DNA from 3 places in the Castellaniella sp. UC4447_H14 genome. Region 1 is predicted to be linked to each of the others. Evidence: predicted binding sites of a transcription regulator. Region 1 holds the regulator's gene; each other region holds the start of a gene.

Evidence for each region. Region 1 encodes LexA, which represses DNA repair genes until DNA is damaged. Its sites were predicted from a motif close to ACTGTATNNNNATACAGT; they were not measured.
Region 2: the regulator LexA is predicted to act here: its motif matches at 4,672-4,689, upstream of imuA (translesion DNA synthesis-associated protein ImuA).
Region 3: the regulator LexA is predicted to act here: its motif matches at 2,363-2,380, upstream of recA (recombinase RecA).

The regions. Positions count from the first base shown of each region.
Region 1 is NZ_CM129666.1:786,514-792,210, reverse strand. It holds gene lon (endopeptidase La) at 1-1,416, shown strand, start outside; gene lexA (transcriptional repressor LexA) at 1,493-2,173, opposite strand; gene ACVCMJ_RS03860 (amino acid aminotransferase) at 2,336-3,544, opposite strand; gene uvrB (excinuclease ABC subunit UvrB) at 3,640-5,676, shown strand.
Region 2 is NZ_CM129666.1:948,937-954,633, reverse strand. It holds gene ACVCMJ_RS04660 (error-prone DNA polymerase) at 1-2,556, opposite strand, end outside; gene ACVCMJ_RS04655 (Y-family DNA polymerase) at 2,563-4,008, opposite strand; gene imuA (translesion DNA synthesis-associated protein ImuA) at 3,938-4,651, opposite strand; gene ACVCMJ_RS04645 (hypothetical protein) at 4,800-5,456, opposite strand; gene ACVCMJ_RS04640 (excisionase family DNA-binding protein) at 5,438-5,697, opposite strand, start outside.
Region 3 is NZ_CM129666.1:562,335-568,031, reverse strand. It holds gene ACVCMJ_RS02840 (LysR substrate-binding domain-containing protein) at 1-670, shown strand, start outside; gene recX (recombination regulator RecX) at 738-1,196, opposite strand; gene recA (recombinase RecA) at 1,198-2,271, opposite strand; gene ACVCMJ_RS02825 (response regulator) at 2,542-3,243, shown strand; gene ACVCMJ_RS02820 (sensor histidine kinase) at 3,249-4,694, shown strand; gene ACVCMJ_RS02815 (MFS transporter) at 4,691-5,697, shown strand, end outside.

The DNA.
Region 1 (5,697 bases):
CTATGCCTGGTCGGGCCTCCGGGGGTTGGCAAGACCTCGCTGGGGCAGTCGGTGGCGCGGGCGACCAACCGGAAGTACGTGCGCATGGCGCTGGGCGGCGTGCGCGACGAAGCCGAAATCCGGGGCCACCGCCGGACCTACATTGGTTCCATGCCCGGGAAAATCCTCCAGAACATGGCCAAGGTGGGCGTGCGCAATCCGCTGTTTCTGCTCGACGAAATCGACAAAATGGGCGCGGACTTCCGGGGCGACCCCTCGTCAGCGCTGCTGGAGGTGCTGGATCCGGAACAGAACCACACCTTTCAGGATCACTACATCGAGGTCGATTTCGATCTTTCGGACGTGATGTTCGTCGCCACGAGCAACACGCTGAACATTCCGCCAGCACTGCTGGACCGTATGGAAGTCATTCGTCTGTCGGGCTATACCGAGGACGAAAAGGTCCACATTGCATTCGATCACCTGCTGCCCAAGCAGATGAAGAACAATGGCGTTCATGAAGGGGAGTTTTCGATCACCGAGGCGGCCGTGCGCGATATCGTGCGCTATTACACGCGTGAAGCGGGTGTGCGCGCGCTGGAGCGCGAGATCTCGAAGATCTGCCGCAAAGTCGTGAAGCAAATGCTGGCGGCCAAGGCTGCCACCCAGGCTCGGACCAAGTCCACCAAGCCTTCCGCAAGGGAATCGGTCACGGTCGATGCCGGCAACCTCAACGAGTTTCTCGGGGTGCGCCGATTCAGCTTTGGCATGGCCGAAAAGGAAGACAAGGTAGGGCAGGTCACCGGCCTTGCCTGGACCGAGGTGGGAGGCGATTTGCTGACCATCGAGGTTGCAGACATGCCGGGCAAGGGTGTGGTCCTGCGCACCGGCTCGCTGGGCGATGTCATGAAGGAATCTGTGGAGGCGGCGCGCACCGTCGTGCGCTCTCGGGCGCGGCGCTGGGGCATTGCCGACCAGGTCTTCGAAAAGCGGGATTTGCACGTGCACTTCCCCGAAGGCGCGGTTCCCAAGGACGGCCCATCGGCGGGGATTGCCATTACCAGCGCACTGGTTTCGGCGCTGACCGGCATCCCGGTGCGGGCAGACGTCGCCATGACAGGTGAAATCACGCTTCGTGGCGAGGTCCTGGAGATCGGCGGGCTGAAGGAAAAGCTGCTGGCCGCGCACCGTGGCGGCATCAAGACCGTGATGATCCCCGAGGGTAACGTCAAGGATCTGGCCGAGATCCCCGATAACGTGAAGAACCACCTGGAGATCATTCCGGTTCGCTGGATCGATCGGGTCTTGGAGGTCGCCTTGCAGCACATGCCTACCCCGTTGTCGGACGAAGAGGTCGCCCGACTGGCGGCTGACGCGGCCGCAGCGGCTGCGGCCAAACCGGCAGCCCCGGGCGCGGAAGGGCTGATGAAGCACTGATCAGTGCAGCCCTGAGCAGGCATAAGCTCCCATGCGTCGCCCGTGGAGGCATGGGAGCTGCTGAATCAGTCGTGGGTCAGTGCAGCGGGGTGGTGCGGATGAGCCCCACGGCGACGCCTTCAATGGCGAACCCGTCGCCCGCACCAACCTCGATCGGCTCGAAATCCGGGTTTTCCGGCAGGAGCCTGATGGTCTGGCCCAAATGTTCGAGCCGCTTTACGGTGACGTCGTCGCCCAGGCGGGCAACCACGATCTGGCCGTTGCGGGCTTCGGGCGTGCTGCGCACGGCCAGCAGGTCACCGTCGAGAATGCCCACATCGCGCATGCTGCTGCCGCGCACGCGCAACAGATAGTCCGGGCTGGAAGTGAACAGTTGTGGTGCCACTGCGACTTCGCGTTCCACGTGCTCCGCCGCCAAGATGGGGTGGCCCGCCGCGACGCGGCCGATCAGGGGGATGAGCAGGCTTCCGGTGGCCTCGAACCAGCCTGGTGTTTCGGAAGGTCGTTTCCCGGCGGATGCGCCCGACGGCTGTGAAGCCGCATCGTCCAGCAGCTGGATGCCGCGCGAGGTGCCGGCTGTCAGGCGGATGTGGCCCTTGCGCTCCAGCGCGCGCAGATGGTCCTCGGCGGCATTGGCCGAGCGAAATCCCAGCTCGTGGGCGATTTCCGCGCGGGTCGGAGGCCGGCCCGTCCGGCTGATGGCCTGGCGGATGAGATCCAGAATCTGGGATTGGCGTGCGGTGAGTTTCAGAGCCATGACACACTACTGGATGAAAAACCAGTTTGTATTGTCTCTGAAGTGGACACCGAAATCAAGGGGACCACGCCGGCACGCCACCGCAGCGCCTGCTTTACGTCCGCTTTATCCAGAGGGCTTCAGCGTATCGGCCGGCCCCGGACTGTTCCGGGGCCCCACGCACTAGGCTTTTTTCAGGACTTTGGCAATGGATTGCGCAACGTAGTCGATATTGCCGCTGTTCAGCGCCGCCACGCAGATGCGGCCGCTGCTCACGGCGTAGATCCCGAAATCGTCGCGCAGGCGGTCGACGTGCGCCTTGGTCAGGCCGGAGTAGGAGAACATCCCGCGCTGGGCCTCCACGAAGTGGAAGTCCTGCGCCACCCCCTGCGCGTGGAGTTTTTCCACGAGCTGGTGGCGCATTGTGCGAATGCGATCGCGCATGCCGGCGAGTTCATTGGCCCAGAGTGCCCGCAGTTCCGGCGTATTGAGCACGGTGGATACGATGGCTCCGCCATGGGTCGGGGGGTTGGAATAGTTGGTGCGGATGACGCGCTTGAGCTGGCTCAGGACGCGGGTGCTTTCCTCGTCGCCACTGGTGATCAGCGTCAGCGCCCCGACCCGTTCGCCATACAGCGAAAAGGATTTGGAGAAGGAGGAACTGATGAACATGGTCATGCCCAGCCCGGCAAACAGCCGCACCACGGCGGCGTCTTCTTCGAGGCCCGCACCGAAACCCTGGTAGGCGATGTCCAGGAAAGGAACGAGCCGGCAGGATTGCAGCGTCTTGGCGATTTCCCGCCATTGCTCCGTGGTGGGGTCCACGCCTGTGGGGTTGTGGCAGCAGGCATGCAACACGACGATGCTGCCCGCCGGCAGCGCGCGCAGCGATGCCAGCATGGCATCGAAGTTCAGGCCATGGGTGGCGGCATCGTAGTAGTCGTACTGGACGATCGGGAAACCAGCCGCTGAAAAAAGCGCCTGATGGTTGGCCCAACTGGGGTTGCTGATGGCCACCCGTGCGTCGGGCAGGATGCGCTTGAGGAAATCAGCACCGACCTTCAGTGCCCCCGTCCCGCCCAGCGCCTGCACCGTGACGGAACGGTGTTCGGCGATCAACGGCGAATCGGCCCCCAGCAGCAGGGCGCGCGCTCCGGCGTTGTAGCCCGGGAGGCCGTCGATGGGCAGGTAGCTTCGCGGCGCCGCCTGTTCGAACAGTTTCGCCTCGGCCTGCCGGACCGACTTCAGCAGCGGAATGTGACCATTGTCATCGTAGTAGATCCCCACGCCCAGGTTCACCTTGGTGGAACGGGTATCGGCCTTGAACTGTTCGTTCAGGCCCAAAATGGGATCACGGGGGGCAAGCTCGACGGAAGCGAATAGGGAGGACATGGAGGCAATGGGAGGAAAGGAAATGAGGTCTTGGTCTTGTCGGCCAACGATGGGATAATAAGGGGTTTACCCGTAGGGTGTCTAGCATCCGCTCCATGGCCGATACCAACGCGCGATTCATACAGTACCCTGATAGCCCGTTCCAGTTGTATGAACCCTATCCCCCTGCCGGCGACCAGCCGGCTGCGATCGCTGCGCTCGAGGAAGGCCTGCGTGATGGGCTCATGTCCCAGACCCTGCTGGGCGTCACGGGGTCGGGCAAGACCTATACCATGGCCAATGTGATTGCGCGACTGGGGCGCCCGGCCATCGTGCTCGCACCCAACAAGACGCTCGCGGCTCAGCTTTATGCCGAAATGCGCGAGTTCTTTCCGCGCAACGCGGTGGAGTATTTCGTCTCGTACTACGATTACTACCAGCCCGAGGCCTACGTGCCGTCGCGCGACCTGTTCATCGAAAAGGATTCGTCCATCAACGAGCATATCGAGCAGATGCGGCTTTCGGCCACCAAGAGCCTGCTCGAGCGCCAGGACACCGTCATCGTGGGGACGGTGTCCTGCATTTACGGTATCGGCAACCCTGGCGACTATCACGCGATGGTGCTCACCCTGCGCAACGGCGATCGGATGGCGCGCCAGGAAATCCTGGCCCGTCTCGTCTCCATGCAGTACGAGCGCAACGACATGGACTTTGCGCGGGGGACGTTTCGCGCCCGCGGCGAGATCATCGACGTATTCCCGGCCGAGCATGCCGAGTATGCGTTGCGTATCACGCTGTTCGACGACGAGATCGAGTCCCTGGACCTGTTTGATCCTTTGACGGGGAAGCTCGTGCAGAATCTGGTGCGGTTCACTGTGTTCCCAAGCTCCCATTATGTGACGCCGCGCGAGACGGTCCTCAGGGCCATCGGGACCATCAAGGAAGAACTGCGCGATCGACTGGAGGAACTGACCGCCGCCGGCAAGCTGGTCGAGGCGCAGCGGCTGGAACAGCGCACCCGATTCGATCTGGAGATGCTCCAGGAACTGGGCTTCTGCAAGGGGATCGAGAATTACTCGCGGCACTTGTCCGGCGCGGCGCCCGGTGAGCCGCCTCCCACGCTCATTGACTATCTGCCGGCGCGCTCCCTGATGTTCATCGACGAAAGCCACGTCACCGTCGGCCAGCTGGGCGGCATGTACCGCGGCGACCGGTCGCGCAAGGAAACGCTGGTGCAGTTCGGGTTTCGGCTACCCTCGGCGCTGGACAACCGGCCGTTGCGGCTCGAGGAGTTCGAAGCTCGCATGCCGCAGTGTGTGTTCGTGTCCGCCACGCCGGCGGCCTATGAAACCGAGCATGCCGATCAGGTGGTGGAACAGGTGGTCCGCCCGACGGGGCTGGTGGACCCCGAAGTCGACGTCAGGCCGGCCACCACGCAGGTGGACGACCTGCTGGGCGAGGCCAAGAAGTGCATCGCGCGCCATGAGCGGGTGCTGGTGACGACGCTCACCAAGCGCATGGCGGAAGACCTCACCGAATATCTGCAGGAAAGTGGCCTGAAGGTGCGCTACCTGCATTCGGACATCGATACCGTCGAGCGCGTTGAGATCATCCGCGACCTGCGGCTGGGCGCTTTCGACGTGCTGGTGGGGATCAACCTCCTGCGCGAGGGACTGGACATCCCCGAGGTCTCGCTGGTTGCGATCCTGGACGCCGACAAGGAGGGCTTCCTGCGGTCCGAACGCAGCCTGATCCAGACCATCGGGCGGGCGGCGCGCAATTTGCATGGCCGGGCAATCCTGTATGCGGATCGGGTGACCGACTCCATGCGGCGCGCCATGGACGAGACGCAGCGACGGCGGGAGAAGCAGCAGGCATTCAATGAGGCCAACGGGATTACCGCCCGCGGCGTCAGCAAGGCCGTTCGCGACCTGATCGACGGGGTGGGGATGGCTCCGGCCCCCGCGCCCTCCGAGGAACCGGCTTTCGACACGGCCGCTCTGCGGGACGAAAAAGCGCTGGCCCGCGAAATCCGCCGCCTGGAGCAGAAAATGAACGAACACGCGCGCAATCTGGAGTTCGAACAGGCCGCCGCGGCACGGGACGCGCTGCACGCGCTGAAGGACAGGGCACTATGGGCGGCAAACTTTTGACTGGGGGCCGTTTTTTCCGAT
Region 2 (5,697 bases), 160 kb from region 1:
CCGGGCCATGTCGGCGACCGAACTGAATGGCCTGACGGCGCGCGCCTCCTCGATTCGCCAGCCGCTCTCTTGATGCATGCCCTTCAGTTGGTTCATTCCGAGACGAACCGCCGGACGACGCTCGCCGGGGGACTCGAGCCGCGCCTCCCAGTCGCTGACCGTGGCGTCGACGGGCAAGACGGTGACGCCGTGCCGGCGAGCGTCCTGAACAAGCACCGAGGGCGAATAGAAGCCCATTGGCTGGCTGTTGAGCAAGGCCACCAGGAACGCCTCCGGCTCGTGGCGCTTGAGCCAGCAGCTCGCGTAGGCGAGCAGTGCGAAACTCGCCGCATGGCTCTCGGGAAACCCGTATTCGGCGAACCCCTGGATCTGGTTGAAAATCTGTTCGGCAAAGCCCCTGTCATAGCCGCGGCTCGTCATGCCGTTGATGATCTTGTCGTAAAACCGGCCCAGGCCACCTCTGCGCCGCCACGCCGCCATCGAGCGTCGAAGCTCGTCGGCTTCGCCTGCCGTGAAACCGGCGGCCAGCATGGCCACCTGCATCACCTGTTCCTGAAAAATGGGGATGCCCAGAGTCCGCTCCAGGGCTTTGCGCACATCGTCGCTGGGATACGTGACCTCTTCGAGCTTCTGGCGCCGGCGCAGATAGGGATGGATCATGCCGCCCTGTATGGGGCCCGGCCGGATGATGGCAACCTCTATCACCAAGTCATAGAATTCCTGCGGCTTCATACGCGGGAGCATGCTCATCTGGGCCCGCGATTCGATCTGGAAGGTGCCGATGGTGTCGGCCACCGAGATCATGTCGTAGGTCTCCTTGTCCTCGGCCGGGATGTCCTGGAGTTTAAAGGGCTCCCCGCGCAATTGGGAGACACCCTCCAGGGCGCGGCGGATGACGCTCAACATGCCAAGCGCCAGGATGTCGATCTTCAGCAGCCCCACGGCATCCAGGTCATCCTTGTCCCACTGCACGACGCTGCGCTCTGCCATTGCGGCGTTTTCGATGGGCACCAGACGGCACAACGGTCCACGCGAAATCACGAAGCCTCCGGGATGCTGCGACAGATGCCGTGGGAATCCCATCAGCCGTTCGGCCAGCACTATCCATTGCTGGGCGGTCACCGACTGGGGGTCGAGGCCGCACTCGGCCATGCGGGCCGCGAGTTGGGTGCGGCCGTCCCAGTAGTGGTAGGCCTTGGCGACGGCATCGACGATCATCGGATCGATGCCGAGCGCTTTACCCGTGTCGCGCACCGCGCTTTTGACGCGATACGTGATGACCACGGCCGTGAGCGCTGCCCGGTCCCGGCCGTATTTGTCGTAGATGTACTGGATGACTTCTTCGCGGCGCTGGTGCTCGAAGTCCACGTCGATGTCTGGCGGTTCGTTGCGCTCCCGGCTGACGAATCGCTCGAACAGGTTGTTGCCCCGAGCCGGATCCACCTCGGTGATGCCCAGGCAGTAGCAGACCGCGCTGTTCGCCGCCGACCCCCGTCCCTGGCAAAGGATCTGCTGTCCACGGGCGAATTTCACGATGTCGTAGACGGTCAAAAAGTACGGCTCGTATTTGAGCTCGGCGATGAGCGCCAGTTCGTGCTCGATCTGTTCCTGGACGTTGAGCGGGATACCCTGGGCGAAACGCCGGCGGGCACCTGTGTACGTCTCCTGGCGCAGGTAGGCGGCTGGTGTGAGACCCTGCGGGCAGATCTCATCCGGATACTCATACCTGAGCTCGTCCAGATTGAATGGGCACTGTGAGGCGACTTCCAGCGTCTCTTCCAGCGTCTCCCGAGGGTAGAGGTTGGCCAGGCGCAGCCTCGTGCGCAGGTGTTGTTCGGCGTTGGGCGCCCGCTCGAACCCGCAGTCCTGCACCGATTTGCCCAGGCGCGTGGCTGCGAGCGTGTCGTGCATGGGCTTGCGGGACCGGACATGCATTTCGACCTGGCCGGTCGCCACCACCCGCATGCCGATGCGACGGGCTACCTCCAGCACGGTGGCCTTGTGCCGGTCATCTTGGGCCCGATGCAGGAGAGTGAGTGAAATCCAGCAGCGACCTGGAAACGTGGCCTGGACCCACTCGGCCTGAGCGGCCAGGCGCTCCGGGGCCGCATCGTAGTCCGGGACCAGCAGCACCACACATTCGGGTAGGCCCCGCAGGTGCGCGAGGCCGAGATCGCCCGGACTGTCGATGTCCTTTGGCGACAGGCGATATTGTCCCTTCGGGGCCCGGCGCCGGCCGAGCGTAATGAGCTCGCACAGGTTGCCGTATCCGCGACGGGTCTGGGCCAATACCACGAGCGAAACAGCGGGTTGGCCGCCGACCTCGCGTAGCGTGAAGCTCGCGCCCACCAGCAGCGGCAGGTTCTGTTTCTTCGCCTCGACGTGGGCCCGAACGACACCGGCGACCGAACATTCGTCGGTGATCGCGATCGCGCCATAGCCCAGCTCGGCGGCGCGCGCTACCAGTTCCTCGGGGTGCGATGCGCCCTTCAGGAACGTGTAGTTCGTGAGACAGTGAAGCTCGCTGTAAGGCGGGAGGGCAGTCGCGGTGTACATGGCGGCTCACGCGAAAAGGCCGTGCAAGAACCAACCGGTGTCGCGGCCGCGCTCCTGGTAGAGCCAGTATCGGACCCCGTCCTCGGCCTGCGCGACGTAGTAGTCGCGCACCGTGAGGCCCGCCCACCAGCCATCCTCGATACGCTCCGGACCCCGGATGATGCGCAGTGGGGAGCCGTAGAACGGACGGTGCTGTTTGACCGGAAGCGCAATCGGTTCGTCCAGCAACCAGAAGGGGCGCTCGGCACCCTGTACGCAACCGCCGGGCCTGGGCTTTTCGTCGACCGGCACCCAGCGGTTTGCAATCTCCGGCCGGTGGTCCGGGACGGGAGCAGGCTTCAGGACGTTTTCACGTCCGAGGCGCGCCACGAGCACTTCGATCAGTCGCTGCTGGTCCGCCGGACTGCCTCTCGGCTCCGGGAACAGGTCCACCGGCATTTCGACCACGGGTTGCGTATCGGAAGCATGCAAATCCACCGCGATGACCGGTGCCGGCAGCTCCAGGTCATGCAGGCGCTCCACGAGCAGCCGCAGCAGGTGTTCGGCCTGGCACGTCGGCGCCCCAAGGGCCAGTTCCAGCTCGGTGGCTGGCCTCGCGTGCCGGCCGCGCTCGTGGTCGAGCTCCAGCACCACGCGCGTGACCGCGAGACGGCGAGCCGACAGCCAGCCGCAAAGCCGTTCGATCAAACGGCGCGCCACGAACAGTACCGCCTCGGCGTATTCGATATGTTCCATGAGCTCGATGCGGCCAGAGAATTCGTGCGGCGGCTCAATCCAGTTGAGTATTTCAGGAGCTTGGCCATAAGCGGCATCCAGCGCCTGCAGGACTGCCTTGTTCGTGCGCCGCTGCAGGCCCGCGCGCGGCAATGCACGCAGAGATCTCAGGGATGCACATCCGATCCCCTCGATCCACTCGATGTAGGGGGCTGCCGCGGGAAGATGCGCACAGGGCATGCGGTCCAGGCGCTGGGCCAGGGTGGAGAGCTGCAGCACCCGACAGCGCCGCATCGGCCGGGCCGCGAGCAGCCAGGAGCCGCCGGCCGTCGGCGCAAGCGAGATCCGCGCTGCAAAGCCCAAGCCGTCCATCGACGCGTGGACGCGTCGGTACAGGCGGCGCGGACCACCGAAGAGGTTCAGACTCGCTGACACGTCCAGCAGCAGCGTGTTTTCGTCCGATAGCGCGACCTCGGGGGTGTACTGCAAAAGTGCCAGGGACACTTCGTCCAACATGCGAGCCTCTGCAGCCGGGTCGCGGGGCACCAGGGCTGCTTGTGGGCACAGCGTGCTCACGCCACCACGGCGCATGCCCACGCGCACGCCGGCCTTTTCGGCTGCCGGCGAGGCGGCCTGCACGTGGTCCCGCTCCAGCACGACAACCGGCTCAGTGCGCCAGCTCGGACTGTGCGTATCCAGGCTTGCGTGCGACAAGTGCACGGCTACCCACAATCTCATGGTCGAACTCGGAAAATCGGATGTCACGATAAAACGGCAGAAGAAGGGGGCCTTCGTGAGTGGCACCTCGCCGCTTGATGATTGAAATATTGAGCCCTTGCGCAGTTGGCTCGAGCGCGAGGCGCAAGGGTGCCGGGGAAAACTGCTCGGCCGCGGCTGCGGGCCGCATCAGGACAAACAAGGTGTCGCTCGTCTGCGCCGCCAGCTGCAGCCGGCGCAAGGCCTGGCTGCGGACGCGATCCTGCCAGACGATGAGTGCCCCGACTGTGCCGGCGCGCAAGACCTGCTCCGCGGTCCATAACGCATCGGTCGAACGTCGCGCACGAACCCAAATCAGGGAGGATGGCGTGTAACCCCAGTTCGCCCACGCGGCGGTTTGGGGCGGGTGCGGCGGCTGCACCAGCATCGTTGATCGCGCGCCCAGCCGGCCGAGTGCTGGCCGCAGCACTTGCAGTTCGCCGCTACCGGGCTGCCGGACCAGGAACTCGATCAAATTGCCCAGCGGCCAGCCTCCGCCGGGGAGCTCGCGTGAGAGGCCGGCATAGCCCGTGGCCGCGCATCGGCCGTAGGCGTGCGAGAGCTGGGACGCACGCCACAGCCCCGGGTGGATGCGTTCGGGGCGGGAAATTTCGTCGGGAGTCATGGCCGCTTCGTATCAAAAATACTGTTTATGTGTACAGTATTTTTAGCACGAAAAGGCCGCACCGATGGCAAGCCGATGTGTCGCCGTTGCCTGGTGAGGCTTTGCGCTGAAAAATTCCACATAAGCGGCCAGAGGTTGGGTAGCGCGATCAGGTGGCCTTGAAACCCCAGCGTCTAGCCAGCGCGGTGGCGAAGGCAGGACATCCGGCATGGTCCAGGATGACCAAGAAATCTTCCTGGCTGACCCTGGGTTTCTTAAAGCGTGAGAGCATGGCCGCCAGTACCGTGGCGACTTGCGGTTGAACGGCAAGAAGCGCAACCAGAAATGTGCCTGGCCGTACCGGTCGAACCTGTGTTCCCACGAACGCTGTTTGCGGCAGGTGCTTGGTATTGCTTGTCACCAGGACAACCGGCTGGCCGGCATTGGTCGCTTGGCTTAGTGCTAACGCACCCGCCGCCACGTGGGCATCCTTGGGATCCGTGGTTTTTTCAAACTGCGGCTCCAGCGTTTCGCTACCCAGTACCAACGCGTCCGGAAAGGCTTGCGCGAACGTGCGTATCAGGTTGTTGGCTTGGCGTGTCGTTCTGCCAAACGCGGGCTTGACCAGGTTTCGGCGCACTTCATCCAGTACCCGCTTGCCCCAATGGACTCGAATGAGCCCGGCATCAGCCAGATCCAGAAAGACGCTGCGCAAGTATTGCGGCAGCAGGATGTTAGCGTCGAGATAGACCAGAGGAACCTGGCCCGGCCGAACCAAGGCAGATGCCTGTGACGCCGCCCTGGCCATCAGACGGTTTTGGTCCACCGTCGCTTCGCGGCCGTGCGGGCCGCGTCAAGTTCCCGCGTCTGTAGATCGGACGTGAGGGCGTCCACCTTTTTCAGCGCGGCGCGACGGGAAACCTGCATGTCGTGCTGTACCCGTTCCACCTCCGCAGCCGGAATGCGTCGATGGCCGGCCCGGGTGCGTTCGACGCCTTGAAATACGCCGTCCTCGACCAACTTGACGACGTAAGGGCGGCTCACATTGAGTTGATCCGCCGCTTGTT
Region 3 (5,697 bases), 220 kb from region 1:
GGGCCGAACAGGCCGGTTGCACGTCGCCATCGACTGCCATTCCTGCTTTCAGTGGCTGATGCCCACGTTGGACGCGTTTCGCAAGGACTGGCCGGAGGTCACACTGGACCTGACGGCGGCCTTCTCGTTCGCGCCGCTGCCCGCGCTGGCGCGCGGCGACCTGGACGTAGTGATTACATCCGACCCGGAGCCATTGGCTGGACTGAATTACCAGGCACTGTTCGCCTACGAGCTGGTGCTGGCAGTTCATGGCGCGAGCCCTCTGGCCCAGGCAACCCGGGTACAGCCATCGGACCTGGTCGATCAGACGCTGATCACCTATCCGGTGGAGAGGAGCCGGCTGGACGTCTTTACGGTGTTTCTGGATCCTGCCGGTGTCGAACCTGCGGGACTGCGCACGGCAGAGCTCACACCCATGATCGTGCAACTCGTCGCCAGCGGGCGGGGCGTGGCTGCGCTGCCGAGCTGGGCGCTGGCGGAATATCGACAACTTCCCGGGCTGAAAGTACTGCGCTTGGGCAACGGGATCTGGCGCACGCTCCACACCGCCGTGCGCACGGAAGACGCGGGCACATCCTATGTACAGGCCTTTCTGGAGCAGGCACGGCGGACCTGCTTCGAGACCCTGCCGGGCATCCGCGCCGCCGATCACAGCGCATTGGCTCAATGAGCAAAGTCGCAGAGGTGTCCAGGCGCAGGCGGGCGCATCAGACCCAGCGAGCCCGCCGGCAATGCCGTCAGCCGTCCGTCCTGCCTCCAAGAATCCGACGGATGCACTCGGCCGAGAAACCGCGCCCCGCCAGGAACCGATACTGGCGCGCATAGTCGCGGGCATCGACCGGCGTTTCACCGAAGCGCCGCTGCCATACGGCGCGGGCCCTTTCAGGCTCGGAATCCCGCAACTGCTGCTGCAAATCCGTCAGCTCGGCATCGGCCACGCCCTGTTGCCGCAGCGACTGCAGGATGCGCTGGGCCCCCTGGGTCGGTGCCTTGCGGTGGACATAGGCCCGTGCATACCGGCCGTCGGATTGCCAATGCTGGCGCTGGAGCTCGTCAAGCACAGCATCGACTTCAGCGGCATCGTCCGTGTAGGCCAGGAGTTTGCGCCGCAGTTCCTGACGGGAATGCTCTCGCCGCGACAGATAGGCCACGGCCCGCGCCTTCAGGCTGGGGCCGTCGCGGTGGCCCAGGGCCAATTCAGGCGTCCTGTTCCGGACCGGAAGCCGCGGCGACTGGAGCCATGACGGCATCCGCGCGGGGTACGATGCCCAGCTTTTCGCGAACGCGGTTCTCGATCTCGAAGGCCATGGCCGCGTGTTCCTTCAGGTAGTCCCGGACGTTGTCCTTGCCCTGCCCGATGCGGTTGCCTTCGTAGCTGTACCAGGCGCCGGACTTTTCAACGATGCCGGCCTGCACACCCAGATCGATGATCTCGCCCTCGCGGGAGATCCCCGTGCCATACATGATGTCGAATTCGACCTGCTTGAACGGCGGCGCGACCTTGTTCTTCACGACCTTGACGCGCGTTTCGTTGCCCACGACCTCGTCGCCTTTTTTGATCGAGCCAATACGGCGGATATCCAGGCGAACCGATGCATAGAACTTCAGCGCGTTGCCGCCCGTAGTGGTCTCCGGGTTGCCGAACATCACGCCGATCTTCATGCGGATCTGGTTGATGAAGATCACCATGCAGTTCGCGCGCTTGATCGTGGCGGTGAGCTTGCGCAGCGCCTGGCTCATGAGGCGGGCTTGCAGACCGGGCAGCGAGTCGCCCATGTCGCCTTCGATTTCGGCCTTTGGAACCAGGGCCGCGACCGAATCGATCACGATCAGGTCCACGGATCCCGATCGCACCAGGGCATCGGTGATTTCCAGCGCCTGCTCGCCTGTGTCGGGCTGGGAAATCAGGAGATCCTCAAGGTTCACCCCCAGGCGCGCCGCATATTGCACGTCCAGCGCATGCTCCGCATCCACGAAGGCGCAGGTGCCGCCGATCTTTTGCATTTCCGCAATGACCTGCAGGGTCAATGTGGTCTTGCCGGAAGATTCCGGCCCATAGATTTCCACCACGCGTCCGCGCGGCAATCCGCCCACACCCAACGCCACGTCAAGGCCCAGCGAACCCGTGGAGACGACCTGGATGTCGTGCTCCACCTGGTTGTCGCCGTAGCGCATGATGGAGCCCTTGCCGAATTGCTTCTCGATTTGCGATAACGCCGCAGCCAGCGCTTTGGCGCGTTCGGTGTTGGCCTTGCCGGTGCGTTCGTCCATACGGAATTCCTTTTGAGAGTGAGGCTGCCGGTAAGCACCGCCGCGCGGGAACCAGACAGCACAGGTCGGGGAAATTATGGCATTAAATTATACTGTATGAAAATACAGTCGAGACAATTCGAGCCGGGCTGCGACTCCGCCCCCAAAAACAGCAAGCGTACAGTCCCACATCGTTAACCCTAAATGACCCATCGGGACGTCCGTGTCAGAATGAAAGCGTCCGGGGTGGACCCCAGACCACTTCCCTCATCCCTGAATGCCACACCCATCATGCGCATCCTGATTGCCGAGGACGACAGTATTCTCGCGGATGGGCTCTCCCGGTCGTTGCGCCACGAGGGCTATGCGGTCGACGTCGTCAACGACGGGTCCAGCGCCGATTCCGCTTTGCAACTGCAGACGTTCGATCTGCTGATCCTGGATCTGGGATTGCCCCGCGTCAATGGCCTCTCAGTGCTGCGCAAGCTGCGCCAGCGCGGCACACCGCTGCCCGTCCTCATCCTGACGGCCGCTGATTCCGTCGACCAACGCGTCGAGGGCCTGGACCTGGGGGCGGATGACTACATGTCCAAGCCTTTCGCGCTCAGCGAACTGGAAGCCCGCGTGCGAGCTCTGGTCCGCCGCCACGGCGGGGCGCGCGCTTCCGTCCTTCGCCACGCGCGGCTGGCGTTCGATCTCAATGGGCGGATCGCCACCATCGACGATGCGCCGCTGGAACTTTCCGCCCGCGAAACCAGCCTGCTCGAGATCTTCCTGTCGCGCAGCGGCCGGATGATCAGCAAGCACCAGCTCGTGGATCTGCTCTGCGAGTGGGGCGAGGAAGTCACCACCAACGCCATCGAGGTCTACATCCATCGGCTGCGCAAAAAGATCGAGCCGGCCGACGTCCACATTCTCACGGTGCGCGGCCTGGGATACTGCCTGGAAGCGGAGCGCCGCCCTCAGCCAGCCGACGCCATCGCGTCCGCCTGACCACCTTGCGGACGCCTCCCCAATCCGACCACAGCCGCCGGACCAGCCACCGGACGTTGCTGGGACGCATTCTGCTCTGGATGATCGTGCCGCTATTCATCCTGTGGACCGTCGGCATCGTCATTACCTATTTCATCTCGCTGAACCTCGCCAACTCGCCCTATGACCGCACGCTGGCCAGCCACCTCCGGCTGCTGCGCCACGAAGTCGAACAGCAAAAGATCTCCCAGGGCGTCATGCTGTCCGGTCCAGCGCGAACGGTACTGGCCGGCAGCTCGGACGAAATGCCCACGCGGTGGCAGATCCTGGATGCCAACGGTCACATGGTCGCGGGCGATCCGCGCGTCCCGACGCCGGGGAACTGGGGGTACGACATCGATGTCGTTCACTTCCGCAATGCCGACCTGAACCACCAATCCGTCCGGATGGCCTACGTCTGGGGCGGGCGTGATCGCGACGGCACGGGATTTCTGACGGTCGTCGCCGAACCCGGCGAGGCCCGCGCCACTCTGCAGCAGGAGATCCTCACCGGGATGCTCACGCCGCAGCTCATCATTCTGCCGCTGGCCGCCATGCTGGCGGGCCTGGGCCTGACCCAGGGGCTGGAACCGCTGAGCCTGCTGCAAGAACTGATGCGCCGCCGCAAGCCCAGCGACCTGTCTCCCCTTCGCGACGACCTGGCCCCGGCCGAAATCGTCCCTCTGATCGATGCCATGAACAGCGTGTTGCTGCGTCTGTCCGCGTCCATAGACTCGCAGCGGCGTTTCGTCGCCAACGCGGCGCATCAGCTCAAAACGCCCCTGGCCGGCATCCGCACGCAATGCGAGCTGGCCCTGCGCGAGCAGGATCCCGAGGAACTGAAGGCGAGCCTGCATCAATTGATCACCGGCTCACAGCGGGCCACCCGCCTGGTCAATCAACTGCTGTTGCTGGCGCGCGCGGAGTCCATCGATCCGAATCAGGCGCGGACGACGGAATCGCTGGACCTTGCGGCGCTGGCTGAGGACTGCACGGGCCAATGGGTCCAGACCGCGCTGGAACGCCATCTGGACCTGGGTTTCGAGGGAAGCGGCGAGCCGCTGCCCGTTTTCGGCAACCGTACCATGATCTGCGAACTGCTCAACAACCTGATCGACAACGCGCTGCTGTATACGCCTTCTGGAGGACAGGTCACCGTTCGGGCGTTGGCCGTCGACGACGATGTCTGCCTGGAGGTCCAGGACACCGGGCCGGGCATTCCGCCCGAGGAACGCTCGAAGGTCTTTGACCGTTTCTACCGCATCCTGGGCCAGCAGGCGGAAGGCAGCGGTCTGGGCCTCGCCATCGTCCACGAGGTCGCCGAACACCACCACGCCACCGTGGCCTTCCTGCCGCCCGGCAACCACCGTGACCCTGCCAGCGCCGGCACCCGTCTGCGCGTATCGTTTCCCCGTGACAGGACCCGCCCATGAATCGAGCCCGCCTCACGCCCCGGGATCCCGCGGCCGACCTCAACCGACCCATGACCCACGAGGAACGCCGCGTGGTCCTGGCCTCGTCGATGGGGACCGTTTTCGAATGGTACGACTTCTATGTGTACGGGTCGCTGGCCGCCGTCATTGCACGCCACTTCTTTTCGGGTCTGAACCCGACCGCCGGATTCATCTTCGCCTTGCTGACCTTTGCCGCGGGCTTCGCAGTACGGCCCTTCGGAGCCCTGGTCTTCGGCCGCCTGGGCGACCTGGTGGGGCGCAAGTACGCCTTCGTGGTCACCATCCTGATCATGGGGCTGTCCACCTTCCTGGTCGGCGTGCTGCCATCCTTTTCGTCGATCGGCACGGCCGCACCCATGATCCTGCTCGGACTGCGCCTGTTGCAGGGACTGGCACTGGGAGGCGAATACGGCGGAGCGGCCGTTTACGTTGCCGAACATGCCCCCAATCATCGGCGAGGCTTCTTCACGAGCTGGATCCAGACGACGGCCACGACCGGCATGTTCCTGTCGCTGGTCGTGGTGCTGGGCACGCGTGTCACGCTGGGCAGCGAGGCCTTCGAATCCTGGGGCTGGCGCGTGCCGTTCCTGATTTCTGTGCTGCTTCTGGTGATTTCGGTCTGGATCCGGCTGCGGCTGCACGAGTCACCCGCCTTCACCCGCATGAAATCCGAGGGTCTGCTGTCCCGCGCGCCCATCAAGGAAGCCTTCGGCCGCTGGCGCAACCTGCGCCTCATCCTCATCGCGCTCATCGGCCTGACAGCCGGCCAGGCGGTCGTGTGGTACACGGGACAGTTCTACGCGCTCTACTTCCTGACCGAGACTCTGGGCGTGGATGCCAACATCGCCAATATCCTGGTCGCGCTGGCCTTGATGCTCGCCTGCCCGTTCTTCCTGGTTTTTGGTGCACTGTCCGATCGCATCGGACGCAAGCCCATCATCATGGCGGGCTGCCTCATCGCCATCCTGACATATTTCCCGAC